Regions from separate parts of the Mycobacterium paraseoulense genome, predicted to be linked through region 1. Evidence: predicted binding sites of a transcription regulator. Region 1 holds the regulator's gene; the other holds the start of a gene.
What was found. The regulator HspR, encoded in region 1, represses chaperone genes until heat shock. The targets are predictions, from matches to a motif close to ANNTGAGTNNNNNNNACTCANNT.
Positions count from the first base shown of each region.

Region 1 (7,525 bases):
CAATGCCCGCGCCGCTGGCGCTACCTCTCGCCCGCCATCCCGGCGGATCCGGGCGGCGGCATCGAGTTCCACGTCCGCGTGGTGCCCGGCGGCTTGGTCAGCACCGCCATCGTCAACGAGACGCGGCCGGGCGACCGGTGGCGGCTGTCCAGCCCGCACGGCGGCCTGCGGGTCGACCGGCAGGGCGGCGACGTGCTGATGGTCGCCGGCAGCACCGGCTTGGCCCCCCTGCGCGCGCTCATCATGGACCTGTGCCGGTATGCGGTGAATCCGCGGGTGCACCTGTTCTTCGGCGCGCGCTATCGCTGCGAGCTCTACGACCTGCCGACCCTGTGGCAGGTGGCCTCCCACAATCCGTGGCTGTCGGTCTCGCCGGTCTCCGAGTACAGCGCCGACCCGGCGTGGGCCGCCGACTATCCCGACGTCACGCCGCCGCGCGGCCTGCACGTGCGCCAGACCGGCCGGCTCCCCGACGTGGTGACCAAATACGGTGGGTGGGGCGACCGGCAGATCCTGATCTGCGGGGGCCCGGCCATGGTGCGGGCCACCAAGGCCGCCCTGATCGCCAAAGGCGCTCCGCCGGAAAGCATTCAGCACGACCCGCTATCGAGTTGAGTGGAGGTAGGCATGCGTGTCGTCACCCTGCGCGACCCGACATCGTCGGTGGCCGCGGAATTCGTGCCCGAGGCGGGCATGGTCGGCACCTCGCTGAGCGATGCCGGCGTGGAGCTGCTCGGGCAACGGCGCGGGCTGGACGCCTATGTGAAGGCGGGCAAGACGATGGGGATACCGATCCTGTATCCCTGGGCAAACCGGTTGGGCGCCAACACCTACACCGCGGAGGGCGTGACGGCGACGCTGACGCCGGGCGAAAACGGCGTCCGCGCCGACCCCAACGGGTTGCCGATCCACGGTGTGCTGGCGGGCCACCCGGGCTGGCGGGTGACCGCCGAGTCGGTCGACGGGCTGACTGCCGAGCTCGATTTCGCCGACGATCCGCGATTGCTCGCCAGCTTCCCCTACCCGCACGTGCTGACGGTGGCGGTGCGGCTGGCCGACCGGACGCTGACGGTGCGCACCACGGTGACCGCCACGGGCGACCTGGCGGTCCCGCTGTGCTTCGGCTTTCATCCCTATCTGCGCCTGCCGGGCGTGCCCCGCGGCGAGTGGGTCATTCACACGCCACCGCTGCGGCAGCTGGCCCTCGACGACCGGGGCCTGCCGACCGGAGCGTCCAAACCAGCGCCGGCGCGCGACGAGGCGTTGGGGGACAAGGCTTTCGACGATGCCTACGACCAGGTGCCCGACGGCGCGGTGTTCGCGGTCTCGGGCGGCGGCCGACGGGTGGAGGTGCGCTTCGAGCGGGGGTATCCGGCGACGCAGATCTTCGCCCCGAGGGGCGAAGGCCCCGAAAAAGAAATCGTGTGCTTCGAGCCGATGACCGCACCGACCGACGCGCTGCGCCGCGGCGGCTACCGCTGCGCACGGCCGGGCGAACCGGCCGTCGCGCAGTTCTCGATCCGGGTGTGATCAGCCGCGCGTTCGGCGCGGCTGCCACACCACCACGGCGGTGCTCTTGGGCATTACCGCCAGATCGCGGCGCTGCCCGGCGCGCACCTGCGCCAACTCGTCGGTCAGTTCCTTGACCCGCGCCTGCAGCGCCTCCACCTGGTTGGTCAGCTCGATGATGCGTTTGATGCCGGCGAGGTTGACGCCCTCGTCCTGCGACAGCCGCTGCACCTCGCGCAGCAGGTCTACGTCGTGCTCCGAATAGCGCCGTCCCCCACCGGATGTGCGGCGCGGGCTGACCAGGCCGAGGCGATCGTAGGTGCGCAGGGTCTGGGCGTGCATGCCGGCCAGCTCGGCGGCCACCGAGATCAGGAACGTCCGGGACTCTTCCCGTGAATTCTTGGCCATCAGCGATTGCCCGCCCATCCCGCGCGCGGGTCGAACCCGCTGGCCCGCTCCGCGGCCGCGTACGCCTCCAGCGCCTCGGCCGCGGCGCCGTCCACGTTGGGCGGCACGGCGACCTTGACGGTGACCAGCAAGTCCCCGTTGCCGCCGCTGCGCTTGGGGACACCCCGCCCGCGCACCCGCAGGATGCGGCCGTCGGAGGTGCCCTTGGGCACCCGGACGCCGACCTTGCCGTCCAGCGTGGGCACCGAAATCGTTGAGCCCAAGGCCAATTCGGTGAAGCTGACTGGGACGGTCACGGTGAGGTCGTCGCCGTCGCGGCCAAACACCTGGTCCGGCCGCACGTGCACGGTCACGTACAGGTCGCCCGACGGGGCGCCCCGCAGCCCGGCCTCGCCCTGGCCGGGCAGCCGGATGCGCTGCCCGTCCTCGACACCCGGTGGGATCCGCACGTTGATGGTGCGGGTGCGCGTGGTGACCCCGGTGCCCTTGCACTCCTCACACGGGTGCTCGATGATCGAGCCGCTGCCCCGGCAATCGGTGCACGGCTCGGAGAATCCGAACGCGCCCTGGTTGCGGCTGATCACGCCGGAGCCGTTGCAGGTGGGGCACACCTTCGGGCTGGTGCCCGGCCGCGCGCCGCTGCCGTGGCAGTTCGTGCACGGCGCCGGGCTGGTCAGCCGCAACGGCATTGCCACACCCTTGGCGGCCTCGACGAAATCCAGCTGCGTCTCGGTCTCCAGGTCGTTGCCGCGCCGCGGCCGGCTGGGACGGGCAGAGGCACCGCGCCCGAACAGGCCGCCGAACAGGTCCCCGATGTTGGCGCCGCCGCTTCGCCCGGCGGCGTCGAACAGATCGTTGAGGTTGAACTCGGCGCCGTCACCGCCGGCACCGAACCCGCCGAAACCTCCGGCGTCGAACCGGCGCCCGCCAAAACCGCCGCCCGCGAACAGGCGGCGGGTTTCGTCGTACTCCTTGCGCTTGGCCGGGTCCGACAACACGTTGTGCGCCTCGGAGACCGCCTTGAATCGCTCGCCGGCGGCGGGGTTGTCGGGATTGGCGTCCGGGTGCAGGTCGCGCGCGAGCTTGCGGTACGCGCGTTTGATTTCTTCGGGACTGGCGTCAGAGGAGACGCCCAGCTCCTTGTAGAAGTCCTTTTCGACCCATTCGCGCTGGGCCATGTCGCGTCACCCCCTCTCACCTTTCTGTCTTTTGTTGTGCTGATTGTGTGGTCTATTCACCGGATGCGCCGGGGTTATCGTCCGATTCGGCCGGTGGGACCGCCGTGCCACCCTCGTCGGCGACCGTGTCGACGACGCCGACCAGAGCGTGCCGCAGGACCTGGTCGCCCAGCTTGTAACCCTGCCGCATGACGGTGCCGATCACCGGCCTGGAGCCGTCGCCGCCGTCGCCGTCGTGCTGCACGGCCTCGTGCAACACCGGGTCGAAGTCCTCGCCCTCCTCGCCGAACGCCGTCAGACCGAGTCCGGTCAGGGCGCTGTCCAGCTTGTCGGCCACCGACTTCAGCGGGCCGGATTCCAGGTCACCGTGTTTGCGCGCCCGCTCGAGATCGTCGAGCACGCCCAGCAATTGGCTGACGACGCCGGCCTTGGCCCGGTCGGCCGCGGCCTGCTGGTCGCGCAGCGCACGCTTGCGGTAGTTGGCGAAGTCGGCCTGGACGCGTTGCAGGTCGGCGAGCAGCTCGGTGGCCTTGCCGGCCTCCTCGGGGCTTTCGCCCGCGAACTCACCGGCCGAACCCCCTCCCGGCGCATCGCCGGGAGGGGGGCCGGACGGGGACTGGCGCACTTCACCGGTCTGCGGATCGATCCGCCGCTTGTCGGTGACGGTCACCTGCTCCTGTGGATTGCCTTCGGTCACTTGGACTCCCGGTCGTCGTCGACCACCTCCGCGTCCACGACGTCGTCGGCGGAACCGGACGGGCCGCCGGGGGCGGCGCCGGCCTGTTCGCCGGCGGCCTGGGTGGCCTCGTAGATGGCCTGGCCGAGCGCCTGGGATTCCTGGCCCAGCTTCTCCATCGCCGACTTGATCGCGGAGATGTCGGTGCCGCCCAGCGCGGACTTGGCCTCGGCGATCGCGCCGTCGACCTTGGACAGCGTCTCCTCGGGAACCTTCGACCCGCCCTCGGCTTCACGCTGCTCCTTGACGAACTTCTCCGTCTGGTAGACCAGCGATTCGGCCTGGTTGCGGATGTCGGCCTCCTCGCGGCGCTGGCGGTCTTCCTCGGCGTGCGCCTCGGCGTCCTTGATCATCCGGTCGATCTCCTCCTTGGACAGGCCGGAGCCCTCCTGGATCTTGATCGTGTTCTCCTTGCCGGTGCCCTTGTCCTTGGCCGTGACGTGCACGATGCCGTTGGCGTCGATGTCGAAGGTGACCTCGATCTGCGGGACGCCGCGCGGAGCCGGCGGGATGCCGGTCAGCTCGAAGGAGCCGAGCAGCTTGTTGTGCGAAGCGATTTCGCGCTCACCCTGGTAGACCTGGATCTGCACCGACGGCTGGTTGTCGTCGGCCGTGGTGAAGGTCTCCGACCGCTTGGTGGGGATCGTGGTGTTGCGCTCGATGAGCTTGGTCATCACCCCGCCCTTGGTCTCGATACCCAGGCTCAGCGGCGTGACGTCAAGCAGCAGAACGTCTTTCACCTCGCCCTTGAGGACACCGGCCTGCAGAGCCGCTCCCACCGCCACGACTTCATCGGGGTTGACGCCCTTGTTGGGCTCCTTGCCGCCGGTCATCTCCTTGACCAGCTCCGACACCGCGGGCATCCGGGTGGAACCACCCACCAGGACCACGTGGTCGATCTCGGAGACCGAGATGCCGGCGTCCTTGATCACGGACTGGAAGGGCTGACGGGTGCGGTCCAGCAGATCCTGGGTGATGCGCTGGAATTCGGCGCGGGTCAGCTGCTCGTCGAGGAACAGCGGGTTCTTGTCCGCGTCGACGGTGATGTACGGCAGGTTGATCGAGGTGCTCTGCGAACTCGAGAGCTCGATCTTGGCCTTCTCGGCGGCCTCACGCAGCCGCTGCATCGCCATCTTGTCCTTGGTCAGGTCGATGCCGCTGGTGCCTTTGAATTTGTCGACGAGCCACTCGACGACGCGGTCGTCCCAGTCGTCCCCACCGAGGTGGTTGTCACCGCTGGTGGCGCGGACCTCGACCACGCCCTCGCCGATCTCGAGCAACGAGACGTCGAAGGTGCCGCCGCCCAGGTCGAAGACCAGGATGGTCTGTTCCTTCTCGCCCTTGTCCAGGCCGTAGGCCAGCGCCGCGGCGGTGGGCTCGTTGACGATGCGCAGCACGTTCAGGCCGGCGATCTGGCCGGATTCCTTGGTCGCCTGCCGCTGGGCGTCGTTGAAGTACGCCGGCACGGTGATGACGGCGTCGGTGATGTCCTCACCCAGGTACGCCTCCGCGTCGCGCTTCAGCTTCATCAGCACGCGGGCGCTGATCTCCTGCGCGGTGTACTTCTTGTCGTCGATCTCGATGGACCAGTCGGTGCCCATGTGCCGCTTGACCGAACGGATCGTGCGGTCGACGTTGGTCACCGCCTGGTTCTTGGCGGGCTGGCCGACGAGCACCTCGCCGTTGCGCGCGAACGCGACGATGGACGGGGTCGTCCGTGAGCCCTCGGAGTTGGCGACGACGACGGGGTCACCGCCCTCGAGAACTGCGACGACGGAGTTGGTGGTCCCGAGGTCGATACCGACCGCACGAGCCATAGTGATTCCTCCTGATTGTGTAGAGCTTCTTTGGTGCCACTATGCTGAGTGAACCCCGCTCAAGACTGCTCTCGGCCGCACCGTGGTGTCAACCCAGGCTTGAGTCTGGTTCGCTCAACTTGTCGATCATGCTAACGGCGCGCGTCGCCGTCTTGTTCCCAGGGGGGTCGCTGCACTGGGCACCCCGGCCGTCGGTGGGTTAGCCTGAGCCTTTCCCGGAGCCGACACGGCAGGACTCAATGCCACCGCAAGACAGCGCCGCCGCGCGGCTCGCCCGCGAAGAGGCGGGCTATCACAAGGGCCTGAACAACCGCCAGATCCAGATGATCGGCCTCGGGGGCGCCATCGGGACGGGCCTGTTCCTCGGCGCCGGCGGAAGGCTCGCGTCGGCGGGACCGGGGCTGTTTCTGGTGTACGGAATCTGCGGCATCTTCGTCTTCCTGATCCTGCGCGCCCTCGGCGAGCTGGTGCTGTACCGCCCGTCCTCGGGATCCTTCGTCTCCTACGCCCGTGAGTTCTTCGGCGAGAAGGCCGCGTTCGCCGCGGGCTGGCTGTACTTCCTCAACTGGGCGATGACGGGGATCGTGGACACCACCGCGATCGCGCACTACTGCCACTACTGGACGGCGTTCCAGGCCGTCCCGCAGTGGACGCTGGCGTTGATCGCGCTGGTCGCCGTGCTGGCGATGAACCTCATCTCGGTCAAGCTCTTCGGCGAGCTGGAATTCTGGGCCTCGTTGATCAAGGTGCTCGCGCTGGTGACGTTCCTCGTCGTCGGCATCGTCTTCCTGGTCGGCCGCGTCAAGGTCGACGGCCATGACCCCGGGGTGACGCTATGGGATAGCCATGGGGGACTCCTGCCGGCCGGCTTGCTGCCCCTGGTGCTGGTGACCTCGGGGGTGGTCTTCGCCTACGCCGCGGTCGAATTGGTCGGCATCGCGGCCGGGGAGACCGCGAATCCGCACAAGATCATGCCGCGGGCGATCAACTCGGTGGTGTTTCGCATCGCCATCTTCTACATCGGGTCGACGGTCCTGCTGGCGCTGCTGCTGCCGCACACCGCCTACCGGGATCACGTGAGCCCGTTCGTCACCTTCTTCTCGAAGGTCGGGTTCGGCGGGGCGGGCAGCGTGATGAACCTCGTGGTGCTCACCGCCGCGCTCTCGAGCCTCAACGCCGGGCTGTACTCCACCGGCCGCATCCTGCGGTCCATGGCGATCAACGGCAGCGGCCCGAAATTCACCGCACCCATGACCAAGAACGGCGTGCCGTACGGCGGCATCCTGCTCACCGCCGTCGTCGGCCTCTCGGGCATCGTGCTCAACGCCGTCAAACCGAGCCAGGCGTTCGAAATCGTGCTGCACATCGCCGCCGTGGGCGTGGTGGTGGCCTGGGGGACGATCGTGGCGAGCCAGCTGCGGTTCTACCGGCTGTCCCGCGCCGGGGCGGTGCAACGGCCGCACTTCCGGATGCCGCTGGCGCCCTACAGCGGCTACCTCACGCTGGCCTTTTTGGCCGGCGTCCTCGTCTTGATGGTGTTGGACAAGGTCCAGGGCCCGTGGCTGCTCGGCGCCATGGCCATCGGCGTCCCCGGGCTGATCGGCGGCTGGTATCTGGTCCGCCACCGGGTGGACGCCGCCGCCCAGGACACCCCGCCGCTGGCCGTCGACCCACCCGCGGCGGCCTAAGGCTCGTCGATGTCTCGGCCGCCGGCCAGATCCGCGCAGTCGACGAGCTCGACGTCGGGCCGGGTGCCCAGGTACGCGCCGGCGCCGTGATCACCCGAGACGCGCGAGACGACCTCCGGCCAGTGCCGGCGCGCGATCACCACCGGATGCCCCGGCCGGTCGCCGAAGACGGCGCGCGCCAGGCCACTG
Region 1 covers NZ_AP022619.1:4,596,679-4,604,203, reverse strand. The annotation lists gene G6N51_RS21370 (FAD-binding oxidoreductase) at 1-615, shown strand, start outside; gene G6N51_RS21365 (aldose 1-epimerase) at 628-1,530, shown strand; gene G6N51_RS21360 (heat shock protein transcriptional repressor HspR) at 1,531-1,917, opposite strand; gene dnaJ (molecular chaperone DnaJ) at 1,917-3,095, opposite strand; gene grpE (nucleotide exchange factor GrpE) at 3,148-3,792, opposite strand; gene dnaK (molecular chaperone DnaK) at 3,789-5,648, opposite strand; gene G6N51_RS21340 (amino acid permease) at 5,888-7,336, shown strand; gene G6N51_RS21335 (nucleotidyltransferase family protein) at 7,333-7,525, opposite strand, start outside.

Region 2 (7,525 bases), 3.7 Mb from region 1:
AACATCGGCGACGAGCCGCTGCGCCTGGCGCTGCCGGAGCTGGGTACGGCCCACCGCAAGGTCATCGGCGGTTCGGCGGCCCCGCCGCAAGAAGTGGTGGACACGCTGGTCGTGGAACCGCACGGCTGGCGGATTTTAGGCCCGTCCTAGGCGCTCCAGCGTGAGCTGATCCTGCCGGCCGTCGTAGTACTTGTCGAGCAGCGCAACGAAGTCCTCGTTGTCGTCGGTCGCGTGAGCGAACAGCGTCATCGACGAGCGCAGCTTGAGGTCGTCGGGCGAGCCGAAGATGTCGCGGACGGACCGGCCCTGCACCTCGTTGACCAGCCGGGTGCACTCGCGCAGCCGCGGTCCCAGCACGTCATGGCGCAGATAGCCCTTGGCTTCCCCGAGCGAGGAGATGCCATACCGATCGGCGGTCGGACTGCTACCCAGGCCGCGCAATTGCGGGAACACGAACCACATCCAGTGACCGCGTTTTCGGCCGTCGCGCAACTCCGCGACGACGTGCGGGTAGACCGCAGCCTGGGCCTTGGTGAAGCGATTCAGATCGTAGGGGTCGCTCGCCGATTCCATGTGACTACGGTGGCACAGGTGGGAGTCCAACGGCGAGTGCCCAAGGTGCGCGACCTCGCGCCGCTGATCCAATTCAAGCGGCCGCAGTTCGACGCGACCAGGCGCCGCCTCGACGCCGCGTACACCATCGAAGATCTGCGTCGCATCGCCAAACGGCGCACCCCCAAGGCGGCATTCGACTACACCGACGGCGCCGCCGAGGACGAGCTTTCCCTCCGGCGGGCCCGACAGGCCTTCCGCGACATCGAGTTTCACCCGACGATCCTGCGTGACGTCACCAACGTCACCGCCGGCTGGAACGTCCTTGGCCAACCGGTCGTCCTGCCGTTCGGCATCGCGCCCACCGGCTTCACCCGGCTGATGCATACCGAGGGCGAGATCGCCGGCGCGGCGGCCGCGGCCAAGGCCGGCATTCCGTTCTCGCTGTCCACTCTCGGCACCTGCGCCATCGAGGACCTGGTGGCCGCCGTTCCCCAGGGCAGGAAGTGGTTTCAGCTGTACATGTGGCGCGACCGCGAACGCTCGATGGCGTTGGTGCGGCGCGCGGCCGAGGCCGGTTTCGACACCCTGCTGGCCACCGTCGACGTCCCGGTCTCCGGCGCCCGACTGCGCGACAACCGCAACGGGATGACGATCCCGCCGACGCTGACGCTGCGCACCGTGCTCGATGCGGTGCCGCATCCGAAGTGGTGGTTCGACCTGCTGACCACCGAACCGCTGGCGTTCGCGTCGCTGGACCGGTGGCCTGGCACCGTCGCCGAGTACCTGAGCACCATGTTCGACCCGAGCCTCACCTTCGACGACCTGGAGTGGATCAAGGCGCAGTGGCCGGGCAAGTTGGTCGTCAAGGGCATCCAGACGCTCGATGACGCCCGCGCCGTCGTCGACCGCGGTGTCGACGGCATCGTGCTGTCGAATCACGGTGGGCGCCAACTGGATCGGGCCCCGGTGCCGTTCCACCTGCTGCCCTCGGTCGCGCGTGAGTTCGGCAAGGACACCGAGATCCTGCTGGACACCGGCATCATGTCGGGTGCGGACATCGTGGCGGCGGTCGCGCTGGGCGCGCGGTGCACGCTCGTCGGGCGGGCCTACCTGTACGGGTTGATGGCCGGCGGCGAAGCCGGGGTCACCCGCGCCATCGACATCCTGGCCGAAGGGGTGATCCGCACCATGCGACTGCTGGGTGTCACCTGCCTCGAGGAGCTCTCACCGAAGCATGTGACGCAGCTGCGGCGGCTGGGGCCTGTCGAACCGCCCGCGTGACGGCGCTACCGCAGGCGTGCGACCCGTTCGGTGCGGTTGCGTACCAGGTCGTTGAAGGCCTCGCCGGGCCCGATGTGCTCGAAGAGTTGCGGCGGATAGTGCGTGACGTACATCGTGCGGCGGCCGCCGGCGCCGGTCGGCCGGGGTGAGGCGTGCATCAGGTCCTGGATGTGGACGGTCACGTCGCCGGGGGCGGTGTCGATGCTCACCACCGGTACCTGTTGGAGCCGTTGTTCCCACCGGTAATGGATGGCCTGACCGTGGCTGCCCGGTACCACCTGAAGGTTGCCGGTGCCGGCGTCCGAGCCGGTCAGTTGAATGCCGATGCTGACCGCGGGGCACATGAGAGCGTGTCCGCCCATGCCGCAGTCCTGATGCCATGGGATGTTCGCCAGCCCGCTGGTGTTCCCGGGCACTTTGAGCAACACCGCGCTGCCTTCCATCCGGTCGGGCGCGGTGCGCAGCGCGGGATCGATAAGGGTGCCCAGCCGGCGCACCCTGGGATCGTTTTCCAGCGCGGCGAGGGCGGGCGAGCGCAGCGTTGCGTAGACCAATCGGCACAGCACGCTCGCGCCGTCCTCGGCGGTGGCCCACCACGAACGGTCGTCCCCGGGTCGGGCCTGGGCCGCGAGGCGGTCGACCTCGCGGTTGGCGGCCCGCATCTCGTCGGCGTCGAAGACCCCCTTGACGTGCAGGTAACCCATGGTCCGTAACTGAGCGGCCAACTCGGCGTCGTCGGCGTCGAGCGTGAACGTGGCGAGCGGGTCGCGCCCGCCCAAGTCGGCCCGAGCCGGGTCGTACGGCGGGACGCCGGCGTGCAGGTACCGCAGGACCGGGTCCCAGTCGGCCAGCTGGTCGAAGCCGCCCCGCTCGAAGGACAACTCGTCGCTGAGCAGGAGGTTGATGACCGTGCGGATCTGGCCGACCATGTCGTCCCACGCCCGCCGGGAAAGGCGCACGACGGCGTCTCCGCTCCGCTGCCCCTCGCCGACGCGGATCGTCGAACCCTCGACGGCATAAGTGACGGCGTCGTCGTCGACGAGGAAGGTGATTGCGCCGGTGGAGGCGAGGTCTCCGGCCGCGGATTCGAGGACATCCGGGTCAAGGGCGGTCGGGGCGGGGTGCGTCAGCGGCACGGGCCGATTATCCAAGACGGCCAGTGTGATCGCCAGCACTCAGCCGCAGCGGAGGCTTACAGGGGAACAAACCGGGGCCGGGCTGGGTTGAGCGCATCAGACTCAGATTTTGGAGGATTGATGGCTGAAGCCAAGTCAATGCCGGTGCTGTTCGTCACCGACACCATCGTGTTGCCCGGCATGGTCGTCCCGGTCGCGCTCGACGAGGCCGCGCGGGCGGCGATCGACGCCGCCCAGGCAAGTGAATCCGGGCAGCTGCTCATCGCGCCCCGGCTAGACGACCGTTACCCGTCGCACGGGGTGATCGCGAAGATATTGCAGGTCGGACGCATCGCCGGCGGCGGCACCGCGGCCGTCGTACGCGGTGAGCGCAGAGCCCAGATCGGGACGGGGGCGTCCGGGCCCGGCGCGGCGCTGTGGGTCGAGGTGACCGAGGTGCCCGAGGCCCCGACGACGGACGAAATCAAGGCGCTGACGTCGGAGTACAAGAAGCTGCTGCTGGCCATGCTGCAGCGCCGCGAGGCCTGGGAGATCGTCGACTACGTCAACCGGCTGACCGACCCGTCGGCGCTGGCGGACACCTCCGGTTACGCGTCCTACCTGTCCAGCGAGCAGAAGCGGCAACTGGTCGAGACGGTCGACGTCGCCGAGCGGCTGCGGTTGCTGATCGACTGGACCAGCTCGCATCTGGCCGAGGTCGAGGTCAACGACAAGATCGCCGAGGACGTGCGCGAGGGCATGGAGAAGACGCAGAAGGAGTTCCTGCTGCGCCAGCAGCTGGCCGCGATCCGCAAGGAACTGGGCGAGGGTGAGCCCGACGGATCCGACGACTACCGGGCCCGCGTCGAGGCTGCCGATCTGCCCGAGAAGGTGCGGGAGGCCGCATTGCGCGAGGTGGGCAAGCTGGAACGGTCCAGCGACCAAAGCCCGGAGAGCGGCTGGATCCGCACCTGGCTGGACACCGTCCTCGACCTGCCCTGGAACGTCCGGACCGAGGACTCGACCGACCTGAAGGCCGCGCGCGGCGTCTTGGACGCCGACCACCACGGGCTGGACGACGTCAAGGACCGGATTGTCGAATACCTGGCCGTGCGTGCCCGCCGCGCCCAGCGCGGATTGCAGGTCGTCGGCGGCCGCGGCTCCGGCGCGGTGATGGTGCTGGCCGGTCCCCCCGGCGTCGGCAAGACGTCGCTGGGTGAGAGCGTCGCCCGGGCCCTGGGCCGCAAGTTCGTCCGCGTCGCCCTGGGCGGTGTGCGCGACGAGGCCGAGATCCGTGGGCACCGGCGCACCTATGTGGGGGCGTTGCCGGGCCGCATCGTGCGTGCCATCGGCGAGGCGGGTTCGATGAATCCCGTTGTCCTGCTGGATGAAATCGACAAGGTCGGTTCCGACTACCGGGGTGACCCGTCGGCCGCCTTGCTGGAGGTCCTGGACCCGGCGCAGAACCACACGTTCCGCGACCACTACCTGGATCTCGACCTCGACCTGTCCGACGTCGTGTTCCTGGCCACCGCCAACGTCGTCGAGAACATCCCGTCGGCCCTGCTGGACCGCATGGAACTGGTGCAGATCGACGGCTACACCGAGGACGACAAGGTCGCCATCGCGCGGGACTACCTGCTGCCCCGGCAGCGGGAACGCGCGGCGCTGACCGAGGACGAGGTCACGCTGACGGATGCCGCGCTGCGCAAGATCGCCGCCGACTACACGCGGGAACCCGGGGTGCGACAGTTCGAACGGCTGCTGGCCAAGGCGCTGCGCAAGGTGACCACCAAGCTGGCGGAAACTCCCGAGCCGATCACCGTCGACGAGCCGGATCTGGTTGACTACCTTGGCCGCCCGCGCTTTACGCCGGAATCGGCCGAGCGCACGGCGGTGCCCGGGGTGGCCACCGGCCTGGCCGTCACCGGCCTGGGCGGCGACGTGCTGTACATCGAAGCCGGGGCCACCGACGGTGAGCCGGGATTGCAGCTGACCGGACAGTTGGGTGACGTGATGAAGGAGTCGGCGCAGATCGCGCTGTCCTACGTGCGCTCACACGCCGGCCTATTGGGCGTCGACCCCAAGGCCCTGGACCGGCGCATCCACGTGCACGTGCCCGCCGGCGCCGTGCCCAAGGACGGCCCGTCGGCCGGTGTCACCATGGTGACCGCCCTGGTGTCGATGGCGACCGGGCGCCAGGTCCGCTCGGACGTCGGCATGACCGGCGAGGTCACGCTGAACGGGCGGGTGCTGCCGATCGGCGGCGTGAAGCAGAAGCTGCTCGCGGCGCAACGGGCCGGCCTGTCAACGGTTTTCATCCCGGCACGCAACGAACCCGACCTGGACGACGTTCCCGCCGAGGTGCTCGACGCGCTGGACGTGCGGCCGATGACCGACGTGGCCGACATCGTCGCCCAAGCGCTGGAACCACGGGCCGACACCGTGACCGTCGCCGCATAAACGTGAATTGGGCCGGGACGCGAGCGAAACGGCTTGCGTCCCGGACCTGGACCGACGCCGGCAAACGGGCCGAAAAGGTTTTCCCCGTCCATCCGCCGGGTAACTGGGTGGTTGGAGGTTCGACTGCCCGTGAGGGCGATGGGGTGAGCGAATCACCAAGTCAATGGTTCAGCTGCGTAGGCAGCCAAACTGCTCGACAAGGGGATTCATCATGAAGTTGAACACAATCGCAGCCGGCGCGGTCATGGCCGGCACCATCACGTCCGCGGCGTTCGGAATTGGCGCCGGTTTGGCACAGGCCGAGCCCGGTGGCCACGGCCCCGGTCCCAACGTGCCGGGTCCGAACGTGCCGGGCGTCCCGGACCGCGACGGGCCGGGTCAGGCTCCGTACGTGCCGGGGCAGCCGATCTGTAACGGTGGCCCGGGTGCCAACTGCAACGGGCCGGGCAGCCCGCTTCCTCCTGGACAGGACCGGTTCCCGCCGCCGGGGCACTATGACGACCCGGGCCGCTACGGGCTCCCGACCACGTGGGTTCCACCGGTGGGCGACCCCGACGGCACCCGGCTTCCGCTGGTCTTCAACCCGCAGTACAACGCCTGGGGCGTCAACACCTCGACTGGCTTCCAGGTGTACACGCCCGCAGGCGGGGCCTCAGGCTCAGGCCAGGTCCGCGGCGGCATCAACCCCGGGACCTAGAGCCGGTACCTAAAAGCCGGAATGTGGCAGCCGCCCCCGAAAGGGGGCGGCTGTTCCCGTCGCACGGTGACAGCGGCGGCGGGCTCGGCGTTGAATAGCCACATGACTCTCAAACGCCAAGTGGTCCACCGCGTGCAACGGCTGCTCGTCAACCCAGTGGGCCGGCAGATGCCGGGGATCATCCTGGAAACCACCGGCCGCAAGAGCGGCAAGCCGCGGCGGACCGCCGTGGGCGGGCGCGTGGTCGACAACCAGTTCTGGATGGTCTCCGAACACGGCGAGCACTCCGATTACGTCCACAACATCAAGGCGAACCCCGCGGTTCGGGTCCGCATCGGCGGACGCTGGCGCAACGGCACCGCCCACCTGCTGCCCGACGACGACCCGCTGCAGCGGCTCGGCGACCTCCCGCGGCTCAACAGCGCGGTGGTGCGCCTGATGGGCAGCGACCTGCTGACCATCCGGGTGGATCTGGACTGACGCCGCGCGCATGGCCTACGACGAGGAGCTGGCCAACGAAATCCGCGAGCTCGTCGCCTGCGAGGGCGGCATCGAAGAGAAACGCATGTTCGGCGGGCTCGCCTTTCTGGTCAACGGCAACATGTCGGTGGCGGTCAGCGGCCAGGGCGGTCTACTGGTCCGCGTGCCGGCCGACGAGCTCGACAATGTGCTCCGGCGCGCCCACGTCAGCCCCATGGTGATGGGGGGCCGCGACGTCCGCGGCTGGGTGCGGGTGGACGTCGCCGGCGTACGGACCAGGCGCCAGCTCCGGTTTTGGGTGACGCGCGGAGTGGGATACGCGCGCAGCCTGCCGGCCAAGTGACCGCGGTTTGCTGAAACTTGGCGCGGGTAGGTGATCAGGTATGTCCGAAGGCACGCGATCGGTGCGAGGGCTGCTTGACGCTGCCGGAACCACCTATGCCGCCGAGGCGCGAATCAAGCTCAGCGACAAGCCGATGCCGCTGTTTCAGCTCCTGGTTCTCTGCATGCTGGCCAGCAAGCCGATCGATGCCGCGATCGCCACGAGCGCCGCGCGCGAACTGTTCAAGGCCGGCCTGCGCACGCCCAGCGCCGTGCTGGCCGCGCAGCGGCAGACCATGATCGACGCCTTCGGCCGCGCGCACTACGTGCGCTACGACGAAAGCTCGGCGACCCGACTGGCCGACATGGCCGAACGCGTGCGCGACGAATATTCCGGCGATCTGCGCAGACTGGCCGAACGCAGTCGGCACGACGTCGCCGCGGCGAAGCGTTTGCTCAAGGAATTCAAGGGAATCGGAGACACCGGCGCCGACATCTACTTGCGCGAGGTGCAGGACGTGTGGACCTGGGTGCGGCCGTATTTCGACGACCGCGCCACCGCCGCGGCCAGGCGACTGGACCTGCCCACGCAGCCGGACAAACTGGGAGCCCT
Region 2 covers NZ_AP022619.1:874,505-882,029, reverse strand. The annotation lists gene G6N51_RS03725 (alpha-amylase family protein) at 1-150, shown strand, start outside; gene G6N51_RS03720 (DUF1810 domain-containing protein) at 136-573, opposite strand; gene G6N51_RS03715 (alpha-hydroxy acid oxidase) at 592-1,836, shown strand; gene G6N51_RS03710 (phytanoyl-CoA dioxygenase family protein) at 1,842-2,972, opposite strand; gene lon (endopeptidase La) at 3,093-5,414, shown strand; gene G6N51_RS28855 (hypothetical protein) at 5,626-6,111, shown strand; gene G6N51_RS03695 (nitroreductase family deazaflavin-dependent oxidoreductase) at 6,202-6,591, shown strand; gene G6N51_RS03690 (TfoX/Sxy family protein) at 6,602-6,934, shown strand; gene G6N51_RS03685 (endonuclease) at 6,975-7,525, shown strand, end outside.
Region 2: a site for HspR is predicted at 3,058-3,080, ahead of lon (endopeptidase La). Genes of this name have one in related genera too.